One region of the Kitasatospora sp. NPDC097605 genome, then DNA from elsewhere that is predicted to be linked to it. Evidence: riboswitches for the same ligand, from Rfam matches in the RefSeq annotation. Region 1 holds a riboswitch; each other region holds the start of a gene.
What was found. A riboswitch is a leader RNA that binds a small molecule or an ion and turns the genes downstream of it on or off. The one in region 1 is predicted to bind cyclic di-AMP.
Positions count from the first base shown of each region.

Region 1 (7,545 bases):
CAACCGGTGCAACAGCAGTAACGCCACATCGTCCGGACGCGAACGCCGTTCGGTGACGTTCAGGGTGAGCAGATCGGCCAGTCGTTCCAGCGCCGGACCGGGCTCCACCCGCACCGGACCGGCGTTGCGCGCCCACAGCTCCAGCCCGCCGAGCATCCGCTGCACCGACTCGTCGTAGTCCTCCCCGCGGTCCTCCACCAGGCCGTCGGTGTAGACGAGCAGCGTCTCGCCGGGCGGCAGGTGCTCCACCACCAGCGGGTACGGCCGGTCCGGGGCGACGCCCAGCGGCGGGCCGCCGGGCAGGTCCAGCTCCACCGCCCGGGCGTCCTCGGTGACCCGGACCGGGGCCGGGTGCCCGGCGCGGGCGGCCCGCAGCGTGCCGTCGGCCGGGTCGAGGGTCAGATAGAGGCAGGTGGCGAACAGTTCGGTGTCCAGCTCGGCGAGCAGCCGGCTGGTCCGGGCCAGCGTGGCGGCCGGGTCGTGCCCGTCGGTGGCGTACGCGCGCAGACCGCTGCGCAGCTGGCCCATCACCGCGGTGGCCTCGGCGTTGTGGCCCTGGACGTCGCCGATCACCAGGCCGATCCGGCCGTCCGGCAGCCGCAGCAGGTCGTACCAGTCGCCGCCGATCTGCATGCCCTCGGTGCTCGGCAGGTAGCGGGCGGCGCTGGCGATCCCGGGCAGCCGGGGCAGGGTGCGCGGCAGCATCGCGCGCTGCAGCTCGGTGGCCCGGTGGTGGTGGGTGTCGTAGAGGCGGGCCCGTTCCAGGGACTGCGCCAGGATGCCGGCGAAGGCGGAGTAGAGGGTGCGGTCCTCGCGGCTGAAGACCCGCTCGGTGGCGAAGGTGATCAGGCAGGAGCCGACCTGCCGCCCGGAGGCGACCAGCGGCAGCACCGCCCAGGCGGCCGGGGCGAGCGGGCCGCCGGCGTCGGCGGCCCGCGGCCGTCCGCGCCCCCGTCCGCGCCGGGCCGGTTCGCTGAACAGCGGGGTCGACCGGGCCAGCGCGCGCTGCATCACGCCCTCGGACAGATCGGCCAGCCGGGTCAGCTCGGTGCGCCGCGGCCCGCCGTAGACGGTGTGCGCGACGGGCAGCAGCCGGCCCTCGTCGACCAGGTCCAGCACGATGCTGGCCGCTCCGAAGGCGGGCCGGGCGACATCGGTCACCGCCGTGGTGACGTCCCGGACGGTGACCGCCCGGGACAGCGTCCGGGTGAGTGCCAGCAGCAGCGCCGAGCGGGCCCCGGCGGCGGACGTCCCGTCGGTGTTCCCCCCGGCCGTCCCGTTCACCTTCCCGTCGACCTTCCCGTTGGCTCTCCCGGACCTCCGGAGGGCGCGGCCGGTGACCGGGTGCTCGTCGGGGGTGCGGCCGTGGTCGAGGTCGGCGATCAGCCCGGAGATCCGGACCGGCCGGCGGTGCACGTCCAGCATCACCTCGCCGGTCTCCTCGATCCGGACCACCCCGCCGCCCCGGCGCGGCACCCGGTAGCGGAGCCGGTACGGGCCGCCGGTGGCGAGCGCCTCGGCGAGCGCGGCCTGGACGTCCGGCAGGTCCTCGGGGTGGACGACGAGGTCGAGGTCGGGCGCGGGGGCCGGGCCGCCGTCCTGCGGCGCGGGCCGGCCGACCAGCCGCAGCGCCTGGGCGTCCCAGTGGGTCTCGCCGGTGACCAGGTCGCGCTCGAAGGCGCCGTGCCCGGAGGCGCGGACGGCGAGCGAGAGCAGCGGGTGGGCGGTGCCGGCGGCCGGGTCGCCGCAGGGGCCGGGCCCGGGGCGCACCCCGTTCGGCGCGGCGGCTCCGGGGCGCGGGGCGAGCGGCGCTCCGGCGTGCTCCAGCAGGTACGCCAGCCGGTGCGCGCAGGCGTCCGCGAGGGTCTCCAGCACGTCGAGGTCGCGCCGCGGGACGATCCCCCGGTGGGCGAGCGCCAGGGCGAGCACCCCGACCGGCCGCTCGTCGACGAGCATCGGCAGGGTGACGATGGCGACCATCCCGGTGCCCATCCCGGCGTTCCGGTTGGGGTAGTCGACGCTGGTGCGCTCGGGGCTCAGCAGATAGGGGCGGCGCAGCTTCAGCGCCATCGCGGCGGGCAGCTCACTGGCCGGGTCGACCACGCTGTAGCGCTCGTGGGCCCAGTCGGGCAGGCCGTGGGAGGCGGAGAGCCGGAGCAGGCCGCCGGGGTCCAGCAGGTAGAGCGCCGAGCCCTCGCCGGTGATCCAGCCCGGGCCCTCGGCGAGCACGGTGGCGAGCAGTTCGGCGGCGCTGGCGCAGCCGAGCAATAAGCGGACGCAGCGCATGGCACTGCGCGCGGTGGGGCTGCTGCGCGGGTCCACGGGACGGCCGGCCTCTCCGGTTCCTTATGGGGCAGTTAATTCTTAATACCTTATTTCTTAAGCGGGTGAGGCGTGGGGCGAACGGCGGGTCCCGGGGCCCCCGGTTTCCCCGGTGTGCGAGCGGCCCCGCCGGGTCCGGTACCCTTCTCCGTACGACGTCCCGCCGCGCAGGCGGGGTCGTGCGGTACGGGGCTATAGCTCAGACGGTTAGAGCGCTTCCCTGATAAGGAAGAGGCCACAGGTTCAAGTCCTGTTAGCCCCACACCACCGCGAAGGGCCCGGAGCGTCGCTCCGGGCCCTTCGGCGTTCTCCGCTCCCGCCGCTTCCGCCGCTCAGGGGCGGGGCCAGCCGCGCAGTCCGGCGGTCAGCACGGTGATCATGCGCTCCTGGGTCTCGCCGAGGTCCTCGGCGAGCTGGAAGGCGCCGCCGGTCGACAGCGCGGCGAAGCCGTGGGCCAGCGAGCGGAAGGTCCGGGCGGCGTGGATCGCCTCGGACCCCTCCAGCCCGTACTCGCGCAGCACCGCGACGATCACCCCGACCAGCCGGGCGGCCGCCGCGGCCAGGTCGGCGTCCGGCTGCGGCGCCTGCGGCAGGGCGCCGTAACGGTGCGGGTGCTCGGTGGCGTACGCGTGGTACGCCCGCAGCACGGCGGCCACCGCCGCGTCCCCGCCCCGGCCGAGCGCCGCCTCGGCGAGCCGGTCGGCCAGCTCCCCGGTCACCCGGACGGCCACCAGCCGGCGCAGTTCGGCCAGGCCGCCGCTGACGTGCTTGTACAGCGAGGGGGTGGCGACCCCGGCGCGGGCGGCCACGGCGGCCAGGGTGAGGGCCTCGGGGCCCTGCTCGTCGATGAGGGCGAGGGCGTGGCCGACGACCTGCTCGGGGGTCAGTCCGACTCGGGGCACTGCGGTTCTCCTGGGTCCGGGGGTGGGGGTGGGGGTGGTGCCGGTGCTCAGGCCAGGTCGGCGAGGAAGGCCAGCAGGGCGTCGGCGGTGGCCCGGGGGTGGTCGGCCATCGGGTAGTGGCCGGCCCCCTCGATCATGACCTTGCGGGCGTTCAGCGCGGCGGCCTGCCGGTCGGCGACCAGCTCCGGCTTCCCGAAGTCGGGGTCCTTCGAGCCCATCACGACCAGCGCCGGGCAGCGCACCGCGGCCGTCCAGCCGGTGGGCGCCGAGTCGCCGCGCACATAGCCGCGGGTGGCGGTCTTCCGGCCCGGGACGCGCATCGCGGCGACCAGCCCGGCCACGTACTCCTCGTGGTCGGCCGGCTTGGGGCCGGGGTAGGCCATCCTCCGGTGGTAGAGGCCCCAGAACGCGGGCGAGTGCACCAGCAGCGCGCCCATCGCGCCGAGCGCCAGGCGCTGCAGCGCGCCCGGCGGCACGTTCTCGACGAAGGCGTCCAGCAGGACGATGCCGGCGACCCGGCCGGGGGCGTCCCCGGCGGCCCGCACGACGCTGGCGCCGGTGTACGAGTTGCCCGCCAGCACGGCCCGGTCGATGCCCAGGTGGTCCAGCAGGGCGAGGACGTCACCGGCGATCGCGGCGGGGGAGTAGTCGTCCCAGACGACCGAGGACTCGCCGAAGCCGCGCAGGTCCATGGTGATCACCCGGCGGCCGGCGGCGGTCAGCAGCGGGCGCAGGTGCCGGTAGGCCGCCCGGCTGTCCAGCATCCCGGGGAGCAGCACCACCGGGGCGCCCTCGCCGTGCCCGGTGTCGTCGAACGCGATCCGGCCGCCGGGCAGGTCGAGGTGGCGGGTGACGGGAGCAAGGGTGCCGTTCATGGGGAGCCTCCTGGGCGGGATCGCGGCCGAGCGCCGATAGCCATAAAGCTAAGGCTAATAGCCTTAGCCGTCAAGCTATCGACGCTGAATGCGACCGGCCCCGCCGGCGGAGGCCGGTCAGACTCCCTCCACCTTGAACGGGTCGTGCTCGGTCAGCAGCTTGTCCAGCCGCGCCTGGTCGACCCGGGTCACCAGCTCGGTGGTCTCCTGCCGGTCCCGGACCACCTTGGAGAGGGTGAACGTCGAGGTGATCGTGTAGAGCAGGCCGAGGGCGAGGAACGCCCGGGTCCACGGCTCCACCGGGAGGAAGGCGATCCCGGCGCCGAGGGCGGTGCCGGAGAGGGCGAAGGACAGCACGGCCTGGATGTGGTACGCGGCCGTGGTGCGGGACTGCATCGGTGCGCTCATGGCGCCAGGATGGCCGCGCCCGGCCCGGCCGCACATGAGTAGGGGTACTCAAGTGAGGGGCCGTTCGTTGACGTCCCGACACGTTCGGTAGTGTCAGTTGTCATCAAACGTCCCAAATCGCCCATCGGGTTGCGTGGTGCCCGATCCGGATCCCGCCGTCAGCAACGGATGGCTTGGAATCGGGGGGCTCTCGGATTAACGTTTGATAACGCAGCGCGGTCCGCAACGCCGTACCCAGACGGCACCGTGCGCCGTCGCCTAATCCCGCCGGCCGGCCTCCGGGCAGGCCAGGGAGCCGGGGAACCACGTTCCTTGGGGTGAATCGGCCGGGCCCAGGCCCAGCCGTAGGAGACCTTCCTGCTCCGAACCCGTCAGCTAACCCGGTAGGCGCGAAGGAAGGAAAGGAGCGCGCCTCCGTGGCGTCGACGCACACCCCGGCACATCCGTCCGGCTCCGGCACCCAGCTGCTGGACCACCCGGGCCCGTTCACCGGGCAGGGCCCGTTCGCCGGCCCGGCCGACGAGACCGCCCCGCCGGCCGCCGAGACCAGCCGGCACCGGATGCCCCGTCAGGGCCGCGGCACCGCTCCGCTGCTCGGCGTCACCGCCGTGGCGGCCACCCTGGGCGCCACCGGCTTCGCCTCCGCCACCCCGGCCGCCGCGCCCGCCGTCGAGGTGCCCGACGAGCTGCCGGTCGCGCTCTCCGCCGACCCCGGCCTGGCCCTCGCCGCCCGCATCCAGCAGCAGGCCGACAGCCAGCGCACCGCGGCCGAGGAGACCGCCCGCGTCCAGGCCGCCCAGGAGGCCGAGGCCAAGCGCGCCGCCCAGATCGCCCAGCAGGAGCAGGCCAAGCGCGCCGCCGAGGAGGCCGAGAAGGCCAAGCTCGCCGCGATCAAGCTGCCGGTGCGCGACTACCGGCTCTCCGCCCACTACGGCCAGAGCGCCCGCTACTGGGCCCACCTGCACACCGGCCTGGACTTCGCCGCCGACCAGGGCGAGCCCGTCTACGCGGTCGGCCAGGGCACCATCACCTCGGCCGGCTGGGCCGGCGCCTACGGCTACCGGATCGTCGAGACCCTGCCCGACGGCACCGAGATCTGGTACTGCCACCTCTCCTCGATCATCAAGGGCTCCGGCAAGGTCGTCCCCGGCCAGCAGATCGGCAAGGTCGGCGCGACCGGCAACGTCACCGGCGCCCACCTGCACGTCGAGGTCCGCCCCGGCGGCGGCGCCCCCGTCGACCCGGAGAGCTGGTTCGAGCAGCGCGGCGTCACCCCCTGACGCCTCCCGTCCCACGACGAGGGGCCCCGGCCGACCGGCCGGGGCCCCTCGCGCATCTCCTAGGCCTCGTCCCCGGCCGGCTCCAGCCCCGCCAGGTAGGCGTCGATCTCCGCCTGCCCCGGCTCCGGCGCCAGCTCCGGGAACTCCTCCACCAGCAGCCGCGGCAGCCCCGGCACCGTCCACCCGCCGGCCAGCTCCAGCGCCGCCCGCTCCGCGGCCTCCTCGAACGCCCCGAAGTCCCCGGCCAGCTCGTCCGGCATCGGGCGGCCCAGCGCCGTCAGCTCCGCCAGGTTCCGGTAGCTGCGCTCCATCAGCCCCTGCTCCAGCAGCCGCCGCGCGCCGTCGGTGGCCATCCCGACCGCCAGCGTCCGGGCCCCGCCCTCCCAGCCCCCGTCATCCACCGGGTCCAGCACGCCGTCCGCCTCCAGCGCCGTGCACGCCGCCGCCCGCTCCTGCGCCGGCAGCTCCCGGAACCCCGCCAGCCAGGCCCGCACCGCCGCCTCGTCACCGGTGTCCACCCCGGCCGCGCGCAGCAGCAGGGTGTACAGCCGGGGCCAGGTCACCAGGTCCGCCCGGCGCAGCAGCCCGGCCGCCACCTCGCCCTGCCACTCGGCCTCGGCGTGCAGCCGCTCCTGCCGCTTGGCGTTCAGCCGCTTCGCCGCCCGCTGGTGGTCGACCAGCAGCCGCACCGCCGCGCCGTACGCCAGCGGGTCCTGCCCCGGCTCCGGCTGGACGTACAGGTACAGGCGCTCGTACAGCAGGTGCTCCACCGCGGCGGAGGTCAGTTCGGGCCAGCCGTCGTGCATCCTGCCGCCGCCCAGCTCCAGCAGCGCCAGCACCGCCCGCAGCGGGGCCCCGGCGACCGGCTCGCGGCCCTCCGCCTCCGCCCAGGCGAGCAGTTCGGCGGCCTTGGTGCGCGGGGCGAGCCGCAGGTCTTCGTCTTCCATAACCACGAACCGTAACCGCTGGTCGGGGGTAGGGTCGGGAGCCATGGTTCCCGTCCGACTCACCGGGCCCCGGCTGGCCGTCCGCGAGTTCCACCTCACCCCCGAGGACGTGGACGCGCTGCACGCGGTGTTCGGCGACCCGGAGGCCACCCGCTACCTCCCCTTCGCACCGCGCGACCACGAGACCTGCGCCGACCAGGTCGCCCAGTTCGTGGAGGAGGCGGAGAAGGAGGAGCGGACGGTCTACCGGCTGGCCGTCACCCGGCTCGCCGACGCCGACGACCCGGCCTACGCCGTCCCGATCGGCAACGCCGCGCTCGGCCTCGTCCACCACCGGGCCGCCCACCTCGGCTACGCCCTGCGCCGCGACGTCTGGGGGCTCGGCTACGCGGGCGAGCTCGTCGGGCTGCTGCGCGACCTCGCCTTCGGCCCGCTCGGCCTGCACCGGCTGGAGGCCCGGGTGGACGTCGACAACGCCGCCTCGATCCGGGTGCTGACCAGGGCGGGCTTCCGCCTGGAGGGCCGGGTCCGGCACGACTACCGCCGCCCCGACGGCTGGCGCGACGCCTACCAGTACGCGCTGCTCGCCGACGACGCTCCGGCGTAGGCCCCCGGCCGGCCGCTCAGGGGCAGGGGGGATAACCCCACCCCCGGTTCGCCGGGGAGCCGGATGTCCCGCCCCGGCGCGCTTTGACAGGCTGTGGGAGTCAGCAGGACAGACCCCGCGAGCCCGACCCGCGAGCGACCCGAGGGACCGAGACCGGCCATGAGCACCCACACCATGCAGTACGACGAGTACGACGCGTACGAG
Region 1 is NZ_JBEOSF010000017.1:148,073-155,617, forward strand. It holds gene ABTX81_RS20845 (SpoIIE family protein phosphatase) at 1-2,322, opposite strand, end outside; tRNA gene ABTX81_RS20850 (tRNA-Ile) at 2,511-2,584, shown strand; gene ABTX81_RS20855 (TetR/AcrR family transcriptional regulator) at 2,655-3,224, opposite strand; gene ABTX81_RS20860 (alpha/beta fold hydrolase) at 3,272-4,099, opposite strand; gene ABTX81_RS20865 (YiaA/YiaB family inner membrane protein) at 4,217-4,507, opposite strand; cyclic di-AMP (ydaO/yuaA leader) riboswitch at 4,753-4,911, shown strand; gene ABTX81_RS20870 (M23 family metallopeptidase) at 4,924-5,787, shown strand; gene ABTX81_RS20875 (hypothetical protein) at 5,847-6,734, opposite strand; gene ABTX81_RS20880 (GNAT family N-acetyltransferase) at 6,778-7,341, shown strand; gene ABTX81_RS20885 (sensor domain-containing protein) at 7,501-7,545, shown strand, end outside.

Region 2 (7,545 bases), on a different contig from region 1:
CCCGCCGCCGACGCCGGGGCTCCGGGGGGAGCGCCTGAGCCCGTTCCGGGACCACCCGAGAGGATCCCCGATGACCGTCCCCGCCCTGACCGCCGAGACGCGCTGGCGCTGCACGCTCTGCGGCAACCTGACCCGCTTCGACGTGACCCGGACCGCCCGGGTCACCGAGTTCCTCCACTTCGACCTGGCCGGCGAGTCGAAGATCGAGGAGACCCAGGTGCTCAGCGAGACCGTCGAGTCGGTGCGCTGCCGCTGGTGCAACGCGGTCGACCAGGTCGAGCTGGTGGCCCGCCCGGGCGCGGCCGGCGGCGCCGAGGCCCCCGAGCAGGCCTGATCGCCTGAGCCGTGCGGCGGGCGGTGCAGGGCGTGGCCGGTCGCCGCACGGGACAATACAGAGAGAACGCACGGAGTGTGACGGGGGCGGCGGCCGGGGACCGTACCCCGCTGGACCAGGATCGGAGCCGAGGACGTGGTGGACGCAGCGAGGGAGCCCGCCGGGCCGCAGGGGCGGCAGCCCGCTGTGGACGCGCAGGCGCCGGACGCGGCAGGGGCCGCCCCCTTCGGCACCGCGGCGCCGGCCGAGCCGGCCGCCGGCGAGGAGTCCGGCGGCGGTGACGAACCGGCGGCAGCCGTCGACGGGGCGGCGCGGGACGCCGGGGGCCTCGGGGACGCCGGGGGGTCCGGGGACGCCGGGAACGATGCCGCGGCGGGCGGCGCCGAGACGCTGGACCGGCCGCTGCCCGAGGGCGTGCGCCGGCGCGTGGTGGGGCTCGCCTCCGACGCGCTCGGCGGGCTGCCGCTCGCGGAGCTGCCCCAGTCGCTGCGCCAGTACGCCAAGTTCACCCCCGCGCGCCGGGCCAAGTACGCGGCGACCGCGCTGGCGGCGGCGCTGGAGGCGGAGCCGGCCTTCCGCTCGCGGATAGCGGAGCGGCTGCGGCTGGGGCAGCCGGACCTGGTCAGGGCGCTGGAGTCGGGCACCGTGCCGGGCGCCGCCGACCCGATGGACGTGGCGGCGGCCGCCTATCTGGTGCGCTCCGCCGGGTGGAGCCGGCTGGTGGCCGCGGTCGGCGAGGAGGCCGAGCGGGCGGGTGCCGAGGGCGCGGCGGCCGAGGCGGCCCGGCTGGTGGAGAAGCTCCAGGCCGAGCTGGCCGAGGTGCGCTCCACGGCGCGCTCCGACCTGGAGCGCCAGCGGGCCGAGTCGGAGGACGTCCGCCGGGAGGCGGACTCGCTGCGCCGCAAGCTGCGGTCGCTGGAGAGCGACACCCGCCGGGCGCAGGCCGAGACCCGCAAGGTGGCGGCCGAGCTGGAGGCGGTCCGGGCGCAGGCGGCGGCCGAGCGGAGCGCGGCGGAGAGCGAGGCGCGCCGGCTGCGGCACCGGGTCACGGAGCTGGAGAACGCCGCCGAGCAGGGCCGCCGGTCGGCCCGCGAGGGGCGCGGCGTCGAGGACATGCGGCTGCGGCTGCTGCTGGACACCGTGCTGCAGTCGGCGCAGGGGCTGCAGCGGGAGCTGGCGCTGCCGGTCTCCCAGATCCGCCCGGCGGACCTGGTGGAGGCGGTGGTGCCGGGCGCGGCGTCGCCGCACGACGTGGCGCGGCGCGGCCTGGCCGAGGACGATCCGGCGCTGCTGGACCAGCTGCTGGCGATCCCGCAGGTCCATCTGGTGGTGGACGGCTACAACGTGACCAAGACGGGCTATCCGGCGCTGCCGCTGGAGCAGCAGCGGATCCGGTTGCTGGGCGGGCTGGCGATGCTGGCGCAGCGCACCCAGGCGGAGGTCACCTGTGTGTTCGACGGCCAGGACCTGGACGTGCCGGTGATCATGGCGCCGCCGCGCGGGGTGCGGGTACGGTTCAGCCGGACCGGGGAGACGGCGGACGAGCTGATCCGCCGGCTGGTCCGGGCCGAGCCGCAGGGGCGTCCGGTGGTGGTGGTCTCCACCGACCGGGAGGTCGCGGAGGGCGTGCGGAAGGCCGGCGCGCGCCCCGTCGCCTCGGTGCTGCTGTTGAACCGGCTGGCCCGGCCGTAGCCGCTTCCCGGTGCGGGCAGGCCGGCATGACGGCTGGTCAGCACCCGGATTGCGGTGTTGTGCGAGTTTTGTGAAGTCAGATGGGCGGTTCGGGTTCACGCGATCGGGGGAGTGGCGCGAAGCGTGGATCTTCACTAGGGTCTGGCGTCAAACCTATTTTCCGGATTCTCACCCGTTCGGGTGAGGCCATTGGAAGAAGGAGCAAGTCCCTTGGCCTCCCACCGCCGTCCCAAGCAGCCGAGCCGCGCGCGGGTCTCCGTGCTCACCGCTGCCGCTGCGACCGCGGTCGCCCTCTCCGCCCAGGTCGCCGCCCACGCGGCGCCCAGTCCGGCGCCGAAGAAGGACGACGTCAAGGCGCAGATCGACCAGCTGCAGGAGGAGGCCGAGCAGGCCACCGAGCGCTACAACGGCGCCAAGGAGCGTGCGGACCAGCTGCGCAAGCAGGCGGACCAGCTCCAGGACCAGGTGGCCCGCGGCCAGGACCAGATGACCCAGCTTCAGGCCGGGCTGGCCGAGGTGGCGGGCGAGCAGTACCGCACCGGCGGCATCGACCCGTCCGTGCAGCTGATGCTGACCTCCGACCCGTCCGGCTACCTGGACAAGGCCTCCAGCGTGCAGCAGGCCAGCTCCAGCCAGGCCGAGGCGCTCAAGGGCCTGCAGGACCAGCAGCGCCGGCTCGACCAGCAGAAGGCCGAGGCGGCCGCCGTGCTGGCCTCGCTGGACAGCACCACCAAGGACCTGAACCAGACCAAGGCCGAGGTCAACAAGAAGCTCCGGGAGGCCCAGGAGCTGCTGAACTCGCTCAGTGCCTCCGAGCGCGCGGCCCTGAAGGCGCAGCAGCAGCAGGCCGACCGCGCCTCGCGCGGCTCCGAGCGCACCGACCTGGGCAGCCTGCCGCAGGCCAGCGGCAAGGCCGGCGCCGCGGTCTCGCTCGCGATGAGCAAGCAGGGCTCGCCCTACGGCTGGGGCGACGTCGGCCCCAGCACCTTCGACTGCTCCGGCCTGATGGTCTGGGCGTACGGGAAGGCCGGCGTCTCGCTGCCGCGCACCTCGCAGGCCCAGGGCAACTACGGCACCCGGGTGCCGTCCCTCGCCGAGGCCCAGCCGGGCGACCTGGTCATCTACCGCGACGACCGCAGCCACGTCGGGATGTACATCGGCAACGGCATGGTGGTGCACGCCCCGCGCACCGGTGACGTGGTGAAGGTGATGAAGGCCGACGCCATGAAGATCAACACGATCCGCCGGGTCTGACGGACCGACACGACACGCCCGAGGGGCCCGAACGGCCCCCTGTGATCAGCGCCACCTCCGCACGGGGGTGGCGCCGGGCGTTTCGGCGGGGCGTTCGACGGACTGACGGAGAATGATCAGCCCGACGTGGGGACCTGATCACGCTCGGTCATATTCACAAAGGAACTTGGGTATTCTTCCGACTTTTTTCTGACAAGGATTTGAACGGATCACGGATCTGTTACTAGGGTCGTGCCTCGAACCACGCACAGTCGATCACCCAGCCTGGGTGGCGGCGGGGTTCGCCGCCGAGTTCGCGAAGCAGTGGGACGGGGCCCGTGGGCCGTCGTCCGAGTGAGGATCCAGCAGTCGGGGGTCCGCTGTGGAGCGGAGCCGGGGAACCACGTTCCTCCGGGGTGAATCGGCGCCAGGCCGGCCGCGGAAGCGGACGGTGAGGCGTCGTAGGGCACGCTTCCGCCCGAACCCGTCAGCTCACCCGGTAGGCGGATGAGGAAGAAGGAGTCCGCCTTCGTGGCGTCCCATCGTCGTCCCAAGCCCGCCGGCCGCGCCCGTGTCTCGATCCTGACCGGTGTCGCCGCCGCTGCCGTCGCCCTCTCCGCGCAGTCCGGCGCCCACGCCGACCCCGCGCCGACCAAGGACCAGGTCAAGGAGCAGGTCGACCAGCTCAACGAGCAGGCCGAGGTCGCCACCGAGAAGTACAACGGCGCCCAGGCCAAGCAGCAGGAGCTGCAGAAGCAGGTCGCCGAGCTGCAGGACAAGGTGGCCCGTCAGCAGGCCGTGGTGACCGAGGCGCAGGGCGGCCTCGCCGAGATCGCCGGCGAGCAGTACCGCACGGGCGGCATATCGCAGACCGTCCAGCTGATGCTCTCCGCGAGCCCGGACAACTTCCTCAACCAGGCCGACGCCCTGAACCAGGCCGGCTCCACGCAGTCCGGCGCGCTGAAGGAGCTCCAGGAGCAGCAGCGCAGGCTCGACCAGGACCGCACCGAGACCCAGGCCAAGCTCGCCGAGCTGGAGTCCACCACCCAGCAGCTGAAGAGCTCCAAGGAGGACGTCCAGGGCAAGCTGCAGAAGGCCCAGGACCTGCTCAACACGCTCACCGAGCAGGAGCGTCAGGCCATCCGCGCGGCCGAGGAGAAGGCCGCCGCCGAGGCCAAGGCGAAGGCGGACGCCGCCAAGGCCGAGGCCGCCAAGGCCGCCAAGGAGAAGGCCGACGCCGAGCGCGCCTCGCGCGACACCAACCGCAGCAACCTGAGCGCGCCCACGTCGGGTTCCTCGGGTTCCTCGGGCTCCTCGACCGCCGCGGCCCCGGCCGCCGAGGCCGCCAAGCCGGCCGCGCCCGCCGCCAACGGCTCGCGCGCCGCCGCCGCGATCGCCGCCGCCGAGAGCAAGCTCGGCGCGCCGTACGTGTACGGCGCCACCGGCCCGAACTCCTTCGACTGCTCGGGCCTCACCGGTTGGGCGTACGCCCAGGCCGGCGTGTCGCTGCCGCGCACCTCGCAGGCGCAGGCCACCGCCGGCACCCAGATCGGCAAGGACATCTCCAAGGCCCAGCCGGGCGACCTGGTGATCTTCTACGGCGACCGCCACCACGTGGGCATCTACGTCGGCGGCGGCCAGGTCATCCACGCCCCGAAGCCGGGCGCGTCGGTCCGCTACGAGGCGGCGTCCAACATGCCGGTGAACACCATCGTGCGCCTCTGACCGACGGTCGGCAGGCTCCGTCAGGCCCGGTCTCCCCGCGGGGGAGGCCGGGCCTGCGGCTTTCTCCGGCGGCGCCGGGACGCTCGGTCCGCGAACCGATCTGATGTCCGATCGGTGTCCGAATATTCGGGTTCGCAGGGGTTTGGAATCGGTTGCCCGGACTCGCTAACGTCTGCCACCGGACGCCCGCTTCGACAGCCGCCCGCCCCGGTGCGGCGGCGGGCCGGGCCCAGGATCGGAGCCGACGTCGCATGGCCGTGCACCGCCGTTCCCCGCTGTCAGGTGCGCACGTGCTCGCCCGGGCGCTGGTGCTCACCGCGGCGGCCACCACCGCGCTGGGCGTGGCGACCGGCGGCAGCGCCCGGGCCGCTCCCGGCTCGCCGGACGGCCAGGCCGACCGCAAGGACGTCAAGGCGCAGGTGGAGCAGCTCTACGACGAGGCCGAGCAGGCCTCGGAGCGGTTCAACGCCGCCCAGGACGTCCAGCAGCGGCTCCAGCACGAGACCGGCACGCTGCAGCAGCAGATCGCCTCCGCCCAGGACGAGCTCAACCGGCTGCGCGGCGACCTCGCCACCGTGGCCGGCGCCGAGTACCGCGGCGGCGGGATGACCAGGACGGTCCAGCTGATGCTCTCCACCGACCCGGAGGGCTACCTCTCCCGGGCCCGCGTCCTCGACCAGAGCGCCGAGCGGCAGAACGAGACCCTGCACGAGCTGGTGGGCCGTCAGCGGGTGCTCGACCAGCGCCGGGCCGAGGCCGGCGCCAAGCTCGCCGAGCTGGAGCAGACCCGCAAGGCGCTGGCCGAGAGCAAGCAGCAGATCCAGCAGCGGCTCGCCAAGGCGCAGCGGCTGCTCAACAGCCTCGGCGCCGTCGAGCGGGCCCGGCTCGCCGCCCAGGACGCCCGCGACGCGGAGCAGCGGGCCACCCGGGGCACCGACCGGCTGGACTTCGGCAGCACCCCGCCCGCCTCCGAACGCGGGGCCGCCGCGCTGGCCGCCGCGGTGCGGATGATCGGCGCGCCCTACGTCTACGGGTCCACCGGGCCCAAGGCGTTCGACTGCTCCGGTCTGATGTACTGGAGCTGGCGGCAGGCCGGAGTGACCCTGCCGCGCACCTCGCAGGCCCAGGCGTACGCCGGGCAGCGGGTCAGCCTCACCGAAGCGCGGCCGGGAGACCTGGTGATCTTCTACCGGGACATGCACCACGTCGGGATGTACGCCGGCGGCGGGGTGATCGTACACGCCCCCTACCCGGGCGCCCGGGTCCGCTACGAGAGCGTCACCACGATGCCCGTCTCGGGGGTGATCCGGCTCTGAGCCGCCCGGACCCCGCCACCGGCCGCGGGCCGTCGCGGCGCACCGCCCTGCTGCTCGCGGCCGGCGGCCTGGCCCAGCTGTCGCTGCCCGGCGCCGCCCCGGCGCCGTCCGCCGCGGCGGCCTCGGACGAGCACGCCGACGTGCTGGCGCTGCTCGACGGGCGGGCCCGGGCGCTGACCGCGGGGCCGCCCGGGCTGCCGCTGCGCGCCGGGTACCGGAACCTGCTGCTCGGCCCGGTGGACCCGGCCGGGCGGTGCGCCGCCACCGCCGAGCTGACGGTCGAGGTGACCGGGTACGACCGGCGGCCGGTGGTCCATCCACGCCGGCTGGCGCTGGCCCGGTCCGCCGCCGGCTGGCGGGTCGACCGCGAGGAGGGCGCCGGCGGTCCGCCGCCGCTGTGGGACCTCGGCACCGTCCGGGCCGCGGCCGGCGCGCGCTGCCTGGTGCTCGGGGTGGTCGCCGGGGAGGCCGGGGACGCCGGGGAGGCCGGGGAGGCCCCTGCCGGGCTCGCGGCCGTCGGCGACCGTGCGGTGGCCGCCGTCGAGGCCCTCTGGGGCACCGCCTGGGCCGGCCGGCTGCTGCTCGAACTGCCGGCCACCGGCGAGCAGTTCACCCGGCTGCTGGCGGAGGAGCGGCCCGGCTGGTCCGGGATGGCCGCGGTCACGGTGGCCGCCCCCGGCGCGCCGCTGAACGCCCCGGCCGACCGGATCCTGGTCAACCCGGAGACCTACCCGGGCCTCAGCGACTTCGGCCGGCAGGTGGTGGTCACCCATGAGGCCGTGCACGTGGCGACCCGGGCCGACACCCGCGCCTGGACGCCGCTCTGGCTCTCCGAGGGCGCCGCCGACTGGACCGGCTACCGCGACGCGGGCCGCCCGGCCCGCCGGATCGCCCCGGAGCTGGCCCGGGACGTAGCCGCCGGGCGGCTGCCCGCCGCGCTGCCCGAGGACGCCGCCTTCGCGGCCGGCGGGGACGGCCTCGCCCAGGTCTACGAGCAGGCCTGGCTGGCCTGCGACCTGATCGCCCGCCGGTACGGGCCGCAGCGGCTGGTGGACCTCTACCGGGCGGTCGGCGCGGCGGGCCCGGGCGCGGACCGGCAGGCCTGGCTGGATGGTCTGCTCAGCGACCGGCTCGGCCTGGGCCTGGCCGAGTTCACCCGCCTCTGGCTGGCCGAGGTCCGGGCGCTGGCCTCCTGAGGAGGCCGGGCCTCAGGGCCGGGCGCCCTGGCGGCGCTCGCCGGGCGTC
Region 2 is NZ_JBEOSF010000024.1:35,056-42,600, reverse strand. It holds gene ABTX81_RS25230 (hypothetical protein) at 71-334, shown strand; gene ABTX81_RS25225 (NYN domain-containing protein) at 470-2,026, shown strand; gene ABTX81_RS25220 (C40 family peptidase) at 2,237-3,280, shown strand; cyclic di-AMP (ydaO/yuaA leader) riboswitch at 3,628-3,780, shown strand; gene ABTX81_RS25215 (C40 family peptidase) at 3,791-4,984, shown strand; gene ABTX81_RS25210 (C40 family peptidase) at 5,236-6,300, shown strand; gene ABTX81_RS25205 (hypothetical protein) at 6,441-7,496, shown strand; gene ABTX81_RS25200 (glycosyltransferase 87 family protein) at 7,509-7,545, opposite strand, start outside.
Region 2: linked by a shared signal. The riboswitch ahead of ABTX81_RS25215 (C40 family peptidase) and the one ahead of ABTX81_RS20870 (M23 family metallopeptidase) in region 1 are both predicted to bind cyclic di-AMP.

Region 3 (7,545 bases), on a different contig from region 1:
GGACGGCCTCGCCGTCGTGCTCGACGTCACCGACATCGCCCCGGTGGCCGTCCGCGACCGGGTCCGCGGCCGCCTCACCCTGGCCGGCCGGCTCCAGCTCGCCCACCTCGCCGACGACGGCCTCGGCGTCCACCTCCGCCTGGACGTCGCCCACGCCGTGCTCTCCACCCCCTACGGCACCACCGCGATCACCGGCGCCGACCTCGCGGCCGCCGCCCCCGACCCGCTGGCCCGCTACGAGGCCGGCCTGCTCACCCACCTGGCCGACGGCCACCCCGACGCGCTCGCCGTGCTCACCCGGCTGATCGACCCGGAACTGCTCGCCGGGCTCCCCGCCGTCCGCCCGCTCGCCCTCGACCGGTACGGCCTGGTGCTCCGCCTGGACCACCCGGGCGGCCACCGCGACGTCCGCCTGGTCTTCCCCGAACCGGCCCGCGACGCCGACGAGTTCGGCCACCGGGTGCACCAACTGGTGGCCGCCGCCGAGCAGGTGCTGCCCGCCCGCCGGCACTGATCGGACCGACGATCCGTCAGGCACCCACCGGCGCGGCGTCGTCGGCACGCTCCGCCGCGTCCTCCAGGATGATCCGCCCGATCCGGGCGTACCGCTCCGGCCGCCGGGCGCGCAGCCACAGCGCCAGCCCGATCCCGCCCAGGAAGGTGCCGATCACCAGGTACGGGATCAGCCGGAAGAGCAGCGTGCCGGCGGCCGCCCCGGCGGCGGCGTCCCGGTGGACCACCAGCAGGGCCACCACCCCGGCCATCGCCACCCCGCCCAGCAGCGGCGCGAGCAGCGTCCGGAACCAGTGCCGGGTCCCCGGATGCCGGCCCTGCACGTGGAAGTAGCCGACCACCGCGAACGAGCAGAGCGTCTGCACGATCAGGATCGCCATCGTCCCGAGCAGCGCCAGCAGCGTGTACAGGTGCGCGTACGGGTCCATCCCGGCCACCAGGAACCCGCCCACCAGCGCCGCTCCGATCACCGACTGGACCACCGAGGCGACGTGCGGCGAGCCGTGCCGCGGATGGGTGCGCCCGAGCGCCGGGTGGAGGAACCCCTCGCGCCCGATCGCGTACAGGTACCGGGCCGCGCACTGGTGGAAGGCCATCGCGCAGGCGAAGGACCCGCTCACCACCAGCCACTGGAACACCGTCACCGCCCAGCCGCCGAAGTGCGCGCCGAGCGGATCGAAGAACAGGCTGTTGCCGTTCTTGCCGGGGACCAGGCCGTTGGCGACGTCCACCGCGCGCCGCGTCCCGTTGCCGGAGACGATCATCCAGGAGACGAAGACGTAGAACAGCCCGACCCCGATCACCGAGATCAGCGTCGCCCTCGGCACCACCCGCTTCGGGTCGCGGGACTCCTCGCCGTACATCGCGGTGGACTCGAAGCCGACCCAGGAGCAGAACGCGAAGAACAGCCCCAGCCCGGCCCCGGCGCCTCCGCCCACGCCGCGGAAGGCGTTCAGCGGATCGAGCGCCTCCCCGGCCACCAGCCCGTCCGGCCCGCCGCCGGTGAACAGCACGGCCAGCGAGACCGCGCCCAGCACGGTGACCTCCAGCACCAGCGCCACCCCGAGCACCCGCGCGGTCAGATGCACGTCGAACCAGGCCAGAATCCCGATCACCAGCAGCCCGAGCGCCGCGTACCAGCCCCAGGGCAGCTCCACCCCCAGCTGCGCCGCCACCAGCCCGCGCAGCGCGTACGCGAAGAAGCCGACGACCGCCGCCTCGAAGACGATGTACGCGAGCACCGCCAGCAGCCCCGAGGCCATCCCGACCACCCGGCCCAGCCCGTGCGAGATGTAGCCGTAGAACGCCCCTGCCGCGGTGAGGTGGCGGGCCATCGCCACGTAGCCGACCGAGAAGACGGTGAGCACCACGGTCACGAAGACGTACGCGGCGGGCGCGCCGGCGCCGTTGCCCTGGCCGACGACGATCGGGAGGTTGCCGGTCATCGCGGTGATCGGCGCCGCCGCGGCGACCGCCATGAAGACCACGCCCGCCAGGCCGACCGAGTCCGCCTTCAGCCGGTCCACCCCCGCCCCCGGCCGCTGTCCCGCGTCCTCGACCGCTTCCCCGCGCTGGACGGCCATCCGGCCCCCTTCACCCGCTGTGCCCGTGCCGCCCGCCGGACCGGTCGGGCGATGCCAACCCGACAGCATCGGGGCCCGGCGCGCGAACCCGCAAAGCGGGCCGACCCGGCGTCACCAGCACGCGGTTGACGCCCTGTTCGACCGTCGGCCCGGCCCGTTCGACCGGAAACGCCGGTGGCGAACGGCCGGCGAACGGCCTGCGAACGACGGCGGCCGGCCCGGCTCGCGAGGGAGGTCTCGCGAACCGGGCCGGCCGGACGGGCGTGTCCCGCGCCCGTCGATCCACTGGAGGTGCGGCGATCACCCGGTCGAGCGGTCACCCGACATGACCATCCCGGGAGAGTCGTCTTCGCCCCGCACCCAGCGGTGGTGGAGGTGATCCGACCGGAGGGTCAGATCGCGACGCCGTGCGCCCGCAGGTAGGCGATCGGGTCGATGTCCGAGCCGTACTCCGAGCCGGTGCGGACCTCGAAGTGCAGGTGCGGGCCGGTCACGTTGCCGGTGGCACCGGAGAGGCCGATCTGCTGGCCGGCGGTGACGGTCTGGCCGACCTTCACGCCGATCGAGGAGAGGTGCGCGTACTGGGCGTACTTGCCGTCGGCGAGCTTGATCTCGACCTCGTTGCCGTAGGCGCCGCCGTTGCCGGCCTTCACCACGGTGCCGTTGGCGATGGCGCGCAGCGGGGTGCCGGTGGAGGCGACGAAGTCGGCGCCGGTGTGGTGGCCGGAGGCCCACATCGAGCCGGCCACGCCGTAGGCGGTGCCGAGCTTCGGGTTGGCCAGCGGGGCGACGTAGCCGGAGGTGGCGGCGACGACCGGGGTCGCGACCGGGGCGGCGGTGGTCTGGACCGCCGGCTTCGCGGCCGGGGCGGCGGGCTTCGCGGCGGGCGCGGCCGGCTTGGCGGCGGGCGCGGCCGGCTTGGTGGCCGGAGCGGCCGGGGCGGCCGGCTTGGCGGCCGGCTTAACGGCCGGAGCGGCCTTGGTGCCGAGCGCGAGCTTCTGGCCCGGGAAGATCAGGTTCGGGTTGGCGCCGATGACCGAGCGGTTGTGCTCGTACAGCGCCTGCCAGCCACCGTTGACGTTCTTCGCGGCGGCGATCTTCGACAGGGTGTCCCCGCCGACGACCTTGTAGCTCTCCTCGACCGGGGCGGCGGCCGGAGCGGCCGGGGCCGCCTGCTGCGCGGCCGGAGCGGCGGGCTTGGCGGCCGGGACCTCGTGGGCCTGGGCGCTGACCGCGGTCACCAGCGGGAGGGCGAACGCGGCGCCGGTGACGGCGGTGGCGATGCCGATGCGGGCGGCGCGGGGCAGGGCGGTACGACGAGCGTGTGCGGGCATGCGAAATGTCCTCTCCGACGCCTGCGAGGTGAGCTGTCGGGTTCGGGCTGGAGTTGCCCGGCCGCAAAAGGCGGCTTCACCCCGAGCCGGACCGCGAATTCGGGTCCGGCGACTTACCTGTGGGTCCCCCGCTCCTGCCGTACAGAGTTCGTTGCGTACCACCGGGCAGCGGCAGGACTAGGCGTTCCACCCGGTGGCCACCCGGGCTGACGCCGGGCGGTCGCTGAACTAAAACTCATCCGTTCGGGTGAAGCAATGTCGATCTCCAGGCCCCGGGACCAAAGTCCGCATCACCGTGACGCTCCGCATGAAACCGATACACAGTACGCACACAATCCATTTACGCCGCGCACGTGATCCGCGACCCTGCGCCGATATCGGAACCGGTACGCACACGATCACTCACGCAGCGGACATTCCCCGACACACCCCCCGGTGACCCTTGTCACGTCGGCCCCGCCCGGCGGATCATGGGCCGTGGCCACCTCCGAGGCCGGCACCCTGCGGTTGGGCACCGCGCAGGGTCGCTGGGTACTTCTGGCGACGGTGCTCGGCTCCAGCATGGCGATGCTGGACGGGACCGTCGTGAACGTCGCGCTGCCCCGGATCGGCGCCGACCTCGGCGCCCAACTCGACGCCCTGCAATGGACGCTCAACGCCTATCTGCTCACCCTGGCGGGCCTGATCCTGCTCGGCGGCGCGCTCGGCGACCGGTACGGCCGGCGCCGGGTCTTCCTGCTCGGCGTGGTCTGGTTCGCCGCCGCCTCCGCGGCCTGCGCCGCCGCCCCGAACATCGAGGTGCTGATCCTCGCGCGCGCCGTGCAGGGCGTCGGCGGGGCACTGCTCACCCCCGGCTCCCTGGCGATGCTCCAGGCCGTCTTCCACCCGGAGGACCGCTCGGCGGCGGTCGGCCTCTGGTCCGGACTCGGCGGGGTGTCGGCGGCGGTCGGACCGTTCCTCGGCGGCTGGCTGGTCGACGGGCCGGGCTGGCGCTGGATCTTCCTGCTGAACCTGCCGCTGGCCGCGCTGGTGGTGGCGGTCTCCGCCCGGCACGTGCCGGAGAGCCGGGACGAGTCGGCGACCGGCCGCTTCGACGTGCTCGGCGCGGTGCTGGCCGCCCTGGCGCTGGGCGCCGTCACCTACGCGCTGACCGCCGCCGGGAAGGGCCTGTCCCCCGCGGTCTGGGTCACCGGCGCGGCGGGCGTGCTGCTCGGCGCCGCCTTCGTCGCGGTCGAGCGCCGCACCCCGGAGCCGATGCTGCCGCTCGGCCTGTTCTCCTCACGGCTGTTCACCGCCGTGAACCTGGTCACCCTCGCCGTCTACGCGGCGTTCAGCGGTGTCTTCTTCCTGCTGGTCGTCCAGCTGCAGATCGTCTCCGGCTTCTCACCCCTGGTCTCCGGGCTGGCCCTGGTGCCGATCACCGTGATCATGCTGGCGCTGTCCGCCCGGGCCGGCCGGCTGGGCAAGCGGATCGGCCCCCGGCTGCCGCTCACCGTCGGCCCGCTGCTCTGCGCGGCGGGTGTCCTGCTGATGCTGCGGATCGGCCCGGACGCCTCGTACTGGACGGACGTGCTGCCCGCCGTCACGGTGATGGGCAGCGGCATGGTGCTGCTGGTCGCACCGCTGACCGCCACCGTGCTGGCCGCGGTGGAGGTGCGGCACGCCGGCATCGCCAGCGGCGTCAACAACGCCGCGGCCCGGGCGGCCGGCCTGCTGGCGGTCGCCGCGCTGCCCGCGCTGGCCGGCCTGAGCGGTGACGCCTACCGGGTGCCGGACGCGGTCGACTCCGCCTTCCACACCGCGATGCTGATCTGCGCCGGGCTGCTGGTGGCCGGCGGGCTGACGGCGCTGGCCGCCGTCCACGGCAATGTGCTGGCCCCGGAGGACGACCACCCGGTGGCCGAGCCGGACTGCCGCTACGCCTGCGCCACCAACGCCCCGCCCCTCGACCCCGGCCACCCCGCCCCGGTCCCCACCGAACACGGCGAAGGCCCCGCCGCCTCATCGGCGACGGGGCTGTGACTCGCCCGCTCGCCCCCGAGCCGAAGGGGCGGGCACTTCCGGCCGGCGAACCGTCAGAGAATGTCGCCCGGAGCGTACTTGGCCGCCTCCGGGTACGCGGCCGCGACGGCCTCGACCTGGCGGACGACCTCGGCGACCTGCGCCCCGGCCGCACCGGTGAAGGACAGCTTGTCGGCCAGCAGCGCGTCCAGCGCGGCCCGGTCCAGCGGGATCCGCTCGTCGTTCGCCAGCCGGTCCAGCAGCTCGTTCTCCCGCGCGCCGGCCCGCATCGCGAGCGCCGAGGCGACGGCGTGCTCCTTGATGACCTCGTGCCCGGTCTCCCGGCCGACGCCCGCGCGCACCGCGCCCATCAGCACCTTGGTGGTGGCCAGGAACGGCAGGTAGCGGTCCAGCTCGGCCTCGATCACGGCCGGGAAGGCGCCGAACTCGTCGAGGACGGTCAGGAAGGTCTCCAGCAGGCCGTCGAAGGCGAAGAAGGCGTCCGGCAGCGCGACCCGGCGGACCACGGAGCAGGAGACGTCGCCCTCGTTCCACTGGTCGCCGGCCAGCTCGCCGGTCATCGACGCGTAGCCGCGCAGGATGACGGCCAGGCCGTTGACGCGCTCGCAGGAGCGGGTGTTCATCTTGTGCGGCATCGCCGAGGAGCCGACCTGGCCCTCCTTGAAGCCCTCGGTCACCAGCTCGTGGCCGGCCATCAGGCGGATGGTCTTGGCCAGGCTGGACGGCGCGGCGGCCAGCTGGACGAGGGCGGTCAGCACCTCGAAGTCCAGCGAGCGCGGGTAGACCTGGCCGACGCTGGTGAGCACGTTCTCGAAGCCGAGGTGCCCGGCGACCCGGCGCTCCAGCTCGGCGAGCTTCTCGGTGTCGCCGCCGAGCAGGTCCAGCATGTCCTGCGCGGTGCCGACCGGGCCCTTGATCCCGCGCAGCGGGTAGCGGGCGATCAGCTCCTCCAGACGGCGGAAGGCGACCAGCAGCTCGTCGGTGATCGACGCGAAGCGCTTGCCCAGGGTGGTGGCCTGCGCCGCCACGTTGTGCGAGCGGCCGGCCATGACCAGCTCGGCGTGCTCGGCGGAGAGCCGGCCCAGGCGGACCAGCACGGCGACGGTGCGGTCGCGCACGTGCTCCAGTGACTGGCGGATCTGCAGCTGCTCGACGTTCTCGGTCAGGTCCCGGGACGTCATGCCCTTGTGGATCTGCTCGTGGCCGGCGAGCTCGCTGAACTCCTCGATGCGGGCCTTGACGTCGTGCCGGGTGATCCGCTCGCGGGCGGCGATGGAGGCGAGGTCGACCTGGTCGATCACCCGCTCGTAGTCGGCGACGGCGGTGGCGGGCACCTCGACACCGAGGTCCTGCTGGGCCTTCAGGACGGCGAGCCAGAGGTGGCGCTCGAGGACCACCTTGTGCTCGGGGGACCAGAGCTGGGCCAGGGTCGCCGAGGCGTACCGGGAGGCCAGGACATTGGGGATCTGGGGCTTCGCGCTCACGCTTCGCAAGCCTAACAGCCGAGGTCAGCCGGAACGGCACGGGCTCGGGTAGGCTGGGGTACTTGAGCAACCGTCACCAAGCACCCGACAAACTCCTCACCGCAAGGATACCACACCCATGAACGGATCTCCAGCGGTTCCCACCCGCCCGACCCCGACGGACGACCGCCTCGCCGAGGCCCTGCACGCCGAACAGGCCCGGCTGACCGGCCTCTACGCCCATCTGGACGCCGCCCGCGACCGCGCCCGCCGCGCTCTAACGGCGGCCGGCCGCGAGGCCGGCCCGGGCGGCACCCACCAGGCCCGGTTGGAGCGCGAACTGCGTGCCGCCGAGGCCGCCCGCCGCGCCGCCCGGCTGGACGCCGTCGAGCGCGGCCTCTGCTTCGGCCGCCTGGACCACCGCGACGGCACCGTCCGCTACCTCGGCCGGATCGGCCTCACCGACGAGCTCACCGACACCTACGAGCCGGTGCTGGTCGACTGGCGCGCCCCCGCCGCCCGCCCGTTCTACACCGCCACCCCGGCCGACCCCGGCGAGCTGGTCCGCCGCCGCCACCTGCACACCCGCGGCCGCACCCTCACCGGGCTGGACGACGAGGCGCTCGACCT
Region 3 is NZ_JBEOSF010000018.1:75,274-82,818, forward strand. It holds gene ABTX81_RS21260 (DUF2470 domain-containing protein) at 1-514, shown strand, start outside; gene ABTX81_RS21265 (APC family permease) at 531-2,096, opposite strand; gene ABTX81_RS21270 (M23 family metallopeptidase) at 2,489-3,430, opposite strand; cyclic di-AMP (ydaO/yuaA leader) riboswitch at 3,434-3,596, opposite strand; gene ABTX81_RS21275 (MFS transporter) at 3,908-5,452, shown strand; gene purB (adenylosuccinate lyase) at 5,506-6,936, opposite strand; gene ABTX81_RS21285 (HelD family protein) at 7,055-7,545, shown strand, end outside.
Region 3: linked by a shared signal. The riboswitch ahead of ABTX81_RS21270 (M23 family metallopeptidase) and the one ahead of ABTX81_RS20870 (M23 family metallopeptidase) in region 1 are both predicted to bind cyclic di-AMP.

Region 4 (7,545 bases), on a different contig from region 1:
GACGACGGGGGCTGCCCGACCGGCGGGCTCCCGACTCCCACCCTCGCCGTCGGGCAGGCGCCGGCTCTACCAAACCCCCGTGTTGGTAGGGCCGGCGCCTCCGTACGAACCGAACCGGACCGCCCGACCAAGGGACGGACGCCGCGGTTCGGTCGCCGGCCCGGCCAGTATATTGGCCGCCAGCCAACGAACGTACGGAGCAGACACGATGGCACCTCGCGGGGATTCGGTCAATGAGGAGATGCGTCAGCGCTCCCGGCGACGCATCATGCGGGCCACCGTCGAACTGGTCGACCAGCGCGGATACGCGGGCACCACGCTGACCGACATCGCCGAGCGGGCCGGGCTCGCGCGCGGGCTGCTGTCCTACTACTTCGACGGCAAACGGCTGCTGATGCAGTCCGCGACCCACCGGATGATGCACCAGACGCTCTCCGCCGCCCTCGACGAGCTGGCCCCCGACGCGGGCCCGGAGGCCCGGCTGGCCCGGGCCATCGACGCGGTGCTCGGCCTGGCCATGGACCATCCGCGGGTGATGCGCTCGCACCTCGCGCTGATCCTCGACCCGGACACCGGCGCCTTCGTCCAGGACCCGGAGCAGCAGCGGCTGGGCGCCATCCTCCAGGGGCTGCTGCGCGACTGGGGCGCGCCGGACCCGGCGGCCGAGCACGCCGTGCTGCGCAGCGCGCTGATGGGCGGTTGCATAGGCGTGCTGCTGCCCGGGGCGGAGCTGCCGCTGGCGCCGATCCGCGCCGACCTGTTCGGCCGCTACGACCTGCCCTGGCAGCTGGGCCGCCCGCCGCAGCCGCTGCCGCCGGAACGGGAGCGGCCGCCGGCCCGCGGCTGACCCGCGGCGGCCGGCGGCCGCTCCCCCGTCGTGCTCCGGTCGCCTCCCGGTCCCCCGGCCGGCTCCCGGCTCCCGCTCAGCGCTCCTTCAGGATCGAGGCCAGCAGGTCGATGGTGCGCTCGGGCGTGAGACTGTCCACGCAGAGCCGCTCCATGACCTGGATGTAGGCGTCGACGTCGTCGCGCTTGTCCAGGTAGAGCGCGCTGGTCAGCTGTTCCAGGTACACCACGTCGGCGAGGTCCTGCTCGGGGAAGCGCAGGATGGTGAACGCACCGGACTCACCGGCGTGCGCGCCGAATCGGAACGGCATGACCTGGATGACGACGTTGGCCTGCTCGGCGGCGTCGATCAGGTACTGGACCTGGCCGCGCATCACCTTGGGCCCGCCGACCGGACGGCGCAGCGCGGCCTCGTCGATGACCGCCCAGAGCCGCGGGCTGTTGCCCTCGGTGAGCAGCTTCTGACGGCGCATGCGCAGGCTGACCCGGCGTTCCACCTCCTCCTCGCTGATCACCGGCCGGCTCTGGCCGAAAACCGCCCGCGCGTACTCCTCGGACTGGAGCAGGCCGGGGACGAACTGGACCTCGTAGGTACGGATGAGGGCAGCGGCCTCCTCCAGGCCGACATAGGTCTGGAACCAGCCCGGCAGGACGTCGTTGAAGCTGTGCCACCAGCCCGACTTGTTCGCCTCGCGGACCAGGCCGAGCAGTGCCTCGCGTTCGAGGCCGTCGTCCACGCCGTAGAGGCTGAGCAGGTCGGCGACGTCGCGTTCCTTGAAGCTGACCCGGCCGAGTTCCATGCGGCTGATCTTGGACTCGGACGCGCGAATCGCGTAGCCCGCGTCCTCGCGGGTGATGCCGCGCGTCTCGCGGAGCCGGCGCAGCTGGGAGCCGAGGAGGATCCGGCGGACCATCGAGCCGCCGCCCGGCTGAACTGTGGTCATGCGGTCCTAACCTCCACCTAGGGCAAACAGCGCACAGTCTGCCATCAGTTGAGCGCTCACGGTGCCGATACTGACGGATGTTCCTATCAGTTCTGCACTCCTCACACCAGGATGCACGTGCAGACGGCGCTTGCATATGCCATTTGAACGACTGCACGTGAATCGACTCTTGCATCTGCAGTGAGCGCAGAGCACGATGGTGCACGTGCACCTGCACATCCCTGGCAATCCCGCGGGCTCCGCGTCGACCCCACGCGCGACTCCGTGCACCGGCCCGGTAGCGCCCCCGCGCCTCCGGGCCCTCGTGCGCGCGCGCCTGGTCGAGGGGGCGGCCGCGCGGCCGAGCGAGTCGGAGGTGACCGGCATGACCCCGGCGGGTCCAGCCGTGTCCGCCCCCTTATGGGAGGAGCTCTTCATGAGCACCGGAACGGCTTTGGCAGTCGACCCCCTTGTGGTCACCTGTACGCTCGCACCCCGCTACGAGGCCGTAAGAACCGCGCGCGACTTCGCCAGGAACGCCCTGCAGCGGTGGGGGCTGGGCGAGCTCTTCGACGACGTCGCGCTGGTGGCATCCGAGCTGGTGACCAACGCGCTGCGGCACGCGATCGGCGCGTGTCCCACCGCCGCGGACGACTACGACTTCCCCACCCAACCGGCCGTCGAGGGCCGGCTGCCGATCCGAATAAGCCTCGTGCACCGCGCTCCCCAGGTGGTCTGCGCGGTGAGCGATCCCAGCAGCATCGGCCCGGTGGCCCGGGAGGCGGACTTCGTGGCGGAGTCCGGCCGGGGCCTGCACCTGGTCGACTCGTTCAGCCGCTCCTGGGGCTGGCACCCGCTGGGCAGCGGCAAGGTCGTCTGGGCCCTGTTCGAGGCGGAGGAGGCCCAGCGGCCGACACCCGCCCCGGTGGCCGAGTTCGGCGGACGGCACCGGCGCTCGGCCTGATCGGCGCTCAGGTCGGCGGGTACCCGGGCGGCTCCGCGTCCGGCGGAACGTCCCCACGGAACCACCACAGCACGGCGAACGACACCCCGGTAGTGGCGACCGGCGGCCCTCGGGCAGCGGGCACCGGCAGCCCCCGGCGGTGGCGGCCCCCCTTCCGGTCCGTGTGACGGCGGCCCGGTACGGCGGCGGCCCACGCGCGAGCCGTGACGTTTCGGGCGCGCCCTGGCGCGGGGACCCCGGGCCGCGGCCGGGCGGACATCCGGACAAAGACAAAGGCCGTCGTGGTGTCAGCACCCACGACGGCCCCCCGATGGTGAAGCCGACGGCCGGTCAGACCGCCAGGTGGTCGAACTCCCCGTCCTTGGCCCCCAGGAGCAGTGCGGCGATCTCGGCCCGGGTGTAGATGAGGGCCGGCCCGTCCGGGAACCGCGAGTTGCGCATCGCCACCTCGCCCCCCGGGAGGGCGGCGAACTCGACGCAGTTCCCCTGGGAGTTGCTGTGCAGGCTCTTCTGCCAGACCACACCCTCGAGGTCGGTGGCGGCCATCCCGTTGTACGGGCCGTACGTGTCGTGCGTGTCGCGCGTGTCGTGCATAGAAATCTCCCGAAGAGCTCCGGAGTGGGTCGTTCAGCTCGGCGCCCCGGCCTCGGCCGAACGGACGGGCCGGCCCCGTACCGGCCCGGCACAACGCCTCACTTGACGTGATGATAGCTCCAGTGCACGTGCATCAGCACGGGACGTTGCAGGTGCACGGCCTTTTCGACACCGAACCGGAACTCTTCACCGGGCCCCCTGCTGACGGTACGTAAACGGACAAAGGCGACTGAATCGGCAAGCCTCCGATAACCGCCCGTAGGCGACCACCCGCCGAGTGTTGATCTTCGAACGCCGGGAGTCGTCCTTTCGTGACCCTCCGTCAGGTCGCCCGGGCGCTGTGAGACATCTCACGCGCGGAGGCGGCAACGCGGTTCCCGTTCCCGCGCATCTGAGGGGGTACCGGGAGAACTGCCGCCCGGGGGCCGGTTATGTCCGATTTTCGCAGTGGCCGTCCCGGCTGCTCGGTAGCCGACTGCGGACCGGGTGGACCGATGTCCTACGATCTCCGCCATGAGCACCGCAGCCATCCCGGGCGCGCCACTGCCCGTCCGCACTCCAGGCTCCCGTGCGCGGGGGCGCCACCGCCGTCCCGAGCGCCCCGAGATCCCGGCCGGTTCCCCGGCCCTGCTGCTCGCCGTCCCCACGGCCGCCGGGCCCGACTCCCGGCCCGTCGTCGAGGAGCTGCTGTCCATCGTCCGCAGCGAGCAGAACGGCGTCCGGACCGCCGCCGGCTACCTGCCCTCCGGTGACGCCGACGGCGAGACGGGCGACGAGCGCACCGTCGCCGAGCTGCTGGCCGAGGCGGCCGGGGCCGGCCTGCCCGCGCCGGTCGTGGTGCCGCTGGTGCCCGGCCCGCACGACTTCCTCCCCGGACTGCACGCGCTGGCCGCCGAGTACGGCGCCTTCGTCACCGACGCGCTGGGCCCGCACCCGCTGCTCGCCGAGGCCGTCCACGTCCGCCTCTCCGAGGCCGGACTGGCCCGCGCCGACCGGGCCCGGCTGTTCGCCATCGCGACCGCCGCCGACGGCGTGGTGCTCACCACCGTCGGCGGGCAGGCCGCGGCCGACGCCGCCGGCATCACCGGCATGCTGCTGGCCGCCCGGCTCGCCGTGCCGGTCGTGGCCGCCGCGCTGGACGTGCCCGGCTCGGTCGCCGACGCCGTCGCCCACCTCAAGGAGATGGGCGCCCAGAACCCGGCGCTGGCCCCGCTGGTGATCGGCCCGGAGGCGGACGCCGAACTGCTCGCCACGGCCGCCGAGGAGTCCGGCTGCCCGTCGGCCGCGCCGCTGGGCGCCTACCAGGCGGTCGGCCAGCTGGTCGCCTCCACCTACCTGGCCGCGCTGCCGGCCGTCGACCCCGGGGCCGACGGGGCCGGCGCCGCCGAGGAGGACGGCCCCCGCGCCGTCGGACGGCACGCCGCCCAGTAGCACCCCCCGCGCGAAGGGCCCGGAACGGACGCACCGTTCCGGGCCCTTCTCCGTGCCCCAGGGCCCCGTGCGGGCGGATCGAGCGCGCCGGCGGCGGCGGTGACGCCCCCTCCGGCGGTACCCGGGGGCGTGATGTCCGCTCTGCGGTGCTTTGCCCGGTGATGTGCTCCGCGCGGCCGGTGGCCGGACGGAGGCCGTCCGACGCCTCCTCGGCGCCCGCCGGTGCGCGTCCCTTTCCCGGGACGGCCGCGGCGCGCGGGCGCGGTGCCGGCGTCCTGAGGCACAGGCAGGTGCGTTGACCGCGAACGGTGTTGCGGGAAACCGGTCATTTCCGATCATGAAGGACGGCCGCCCGACCGGGTTTTCGTCAACCGTGACGAGCGTCACACATGTTTGCGGTTTGAACTCGCCTCTGCTTAACGTGCTCCCCGTTCGTGGCCACACGGACCCAGCACGTCCGCGACGCCGAGTCCTGCCGTCGGGCGCGCTGGCAGCGCAATGCACCACGGCAGGAGCGGGGGAACCACAGGTAGTTCGCCCAGGACCGGTCCTCACGGGCCGGCCCCGGGCTAGGGGTGAAGCCGCGCCCACAGCGCGGCCGGGCAACTCCAGCCCGAATCCGACAGCTCACCTCGCAGGCGTGGGAGAGGACCGCGTCTTCATGCTGCCCACCAACGGCACCCGACTGTCCGGCCGTACCCGTCGCGCGATCGCCGCCCTCGGCGTCGCGGGCATCGGCCTCACCATCCCCTGCCTCACCGCCGGCACCGCCTCGGCCGCCTCCGTCGCCACCTGGGACAAGGTCGCCCAGTGCGAGAGCGGCGGCAACTGGAGCATCAACACCGGCAACGGCTTCTACGGCGGCCTCCAGTTCACCAACTCCACCTGGTCCGCGTTCGGCGGCACCGCGTTCGCCGCGCGCGCCGACCTCGCCACCAAGGACCAGCAGATCGCGACCGCCGAGAAGGTCCTGGCCGTCCAGGGCCCCGGCGCCTGGCCGGTCTGCTCGGTCCAGGCCGGTCTGACCAAGGGCGGCACCCCGGCCGCGGTGGACACCTCCGCCGCCGCCGAGCCCGCCGCCCAGACTCCGGCCCCGGCCGCCAAGCCGGCCGAGAAGCCCGCCGCGCAGCAGCCGGCCGCCAAGCCCGCCGCCGAGCCGCGGACCCAGGCCCCGGCCGCCACCACCCCCGCCCCCGCCGCCGCGCAGCGCCAGGGCGGCCAGCAGTGGCGTCAGCAGACCGGCCAGCAGACCGGTCAGCAGGCCGCCGAGGACTACACCGTGGTCGCCGGCGACTGGCTGTCCAGCATCGCCGACGAGCACCAGGTCCAGGGCGGCTGGCAGCGGCTGTACGAGCTGAACCGCGCCACCCTGGCCGACGGCCCGCACACCATCTACCCGGGCCAGCACCTGACCCTGGGCGAGCGCGGCGGCGAGCAGGGCTTCGACTGGTTCAACCGCTCCCAGGGCGGCAAGACCCAGACCCAGACCCAGACCCAGACCCAGCCCCAGACCCAGGCCCCGGCCACGCAGACCCAGAGCCAGACCCAGAGCCAGGCGCCCGCCGCCAAGCCGACGAGCAAGCCCGCCGCGCAGGCCGAGACCCAGGCCCCGGCCCAGACCGCCACCGGCAGCATGGCCGCCGCCGTCGCCTTCGCCCAGTCGAAGGTCGGCCAGGCCTACGTCTACGGCGGCACCGGCAACGGCGGCTGGGACTGCTCCGGCCTGACCCAGGCCGCGCTGCGCGCCGCGGGCGTCTCCGTCCCGCGCGTCGCCGCCGACCAGGCCGCCGCGTCCACCCACGTCTCGCTGGACGCCCTCAAGCCGGGCGACCTGCTGTTCTGGTCCAACAACGGCAAGGACTCCGGCGTCTACCACGTCGCGCTCTACATCGGCGACGGCAAGTACATCGAGGCCGCCAACCCGAGCTCGGGCGTGCGCCAGCAGACGATCGCCAACTGGGCCCCGGACTTCGCCGGCCGGGTCTGATCCCGTCACACCGCCGCCCCCGGGGAGAGTCCGGTCGCTCCCCCCGGGGGCGGTGGCGTGCCCGGGCGCGCCGGATCGTGCCCGGTCGCCGGGCGGCCATGGTCAAACCGGGGTGACGCCGGGCATGCTGCTGCTCTGCACCCGAGAAGGAGTCACCCATGGCCCAGGTCACCGTCTCGCTCGACGCCAACCTCGCGATCGACGTGATGATGCTCTCCGGCACCAAGAGCCCGCAGGACGCCGTCGAACTGATCCTCCGCGACTACCTGGAGCGGGGCCGGCGCACCGAGACCCGCACCGGCGACGCCGCCGACGGCCACCGGGTCGGCCAGGAGCGCCCGGCCGCGCAGGAGGGCTGAGCGGGCACGCCGAAGGGGCCCGGGAGCGGATCGCTCCCGGGCCCTCCGTGGTCCCCCCTCAGCGCGCGCGGGCCCCGGTCGAGCCGCGCATCACCAGCTCCGGCTGGAACATGAACTCCCCGCGCTGCGCGGCGTTCCCGCCGACCTCCTCCAGCAGCGCGTCCACCGCGGCGGTGGCCATCGCCTCCACCGGCTGGCGGACCGTGGTCAGCGGCGGCTCGGTGAAGGCGATCAGCGGCGAGTCGTCGAAGCCGACCACCGAGACGTCCTGCGGCACCGACAGGCCCCGCTGACGGACCGCCCGGATCGCGCCGAGCGCCATCATGTCGCTGCCGCAGACGATCGCCGTACAGCCCTTGTCGAGCAGTGCCCCGGCCGCCGCGTGCCCGCCCTCCACGCTGAACAGCGTGTGGTGGACGAGCCCCCCGGCCTCCTCGGCGG
Region 4 is NZ_JBEOSF010000006.1:7,669-15,213, forward strand. It holds gene ABTX81_RS08910 (TetR/AcrR family transcriptional regulator) at 242-847, shown strand; gene ABTX81_RS08915 (Sco1979 family transcriptional regulator) at 924-1,790, opposite strand; gene ABTX81_RS08920 (ATP-binding protein) at 2,206-2,733, shown strand; gene ABTX81_RS08925 (DUF397 domain-containing protein) at 3,064-3,327, opposite strand; gene ABTX81_RS08930 (hypothetical protein) at 3,841-4,758, shown strand; cyclic di-AMP (ydaO/yuaA leader) riboswitch at 5,284-5,412, shown strand; gene ABTX81_RS08935 (transglycosylase family protein) at 5,399-6,745, shown strand; gene ABTX81_RS08940 (hypothetical protein) at 6,904-7,104, shown strand; gene ABTX81_RS08945 (LacI family DNA-binding transcriptional regulator) at 7,163-7,545, opposite strand, start outside.
Region 4: linked by a shared signal. The riboswitch ahead of ABTX81_RS08935 (transglycosylase family protein) and the one ahead of ABTX81_RS20870 (M23 family metallopeptidase) in region 1 are both predicted to bind cyclic di-AMP.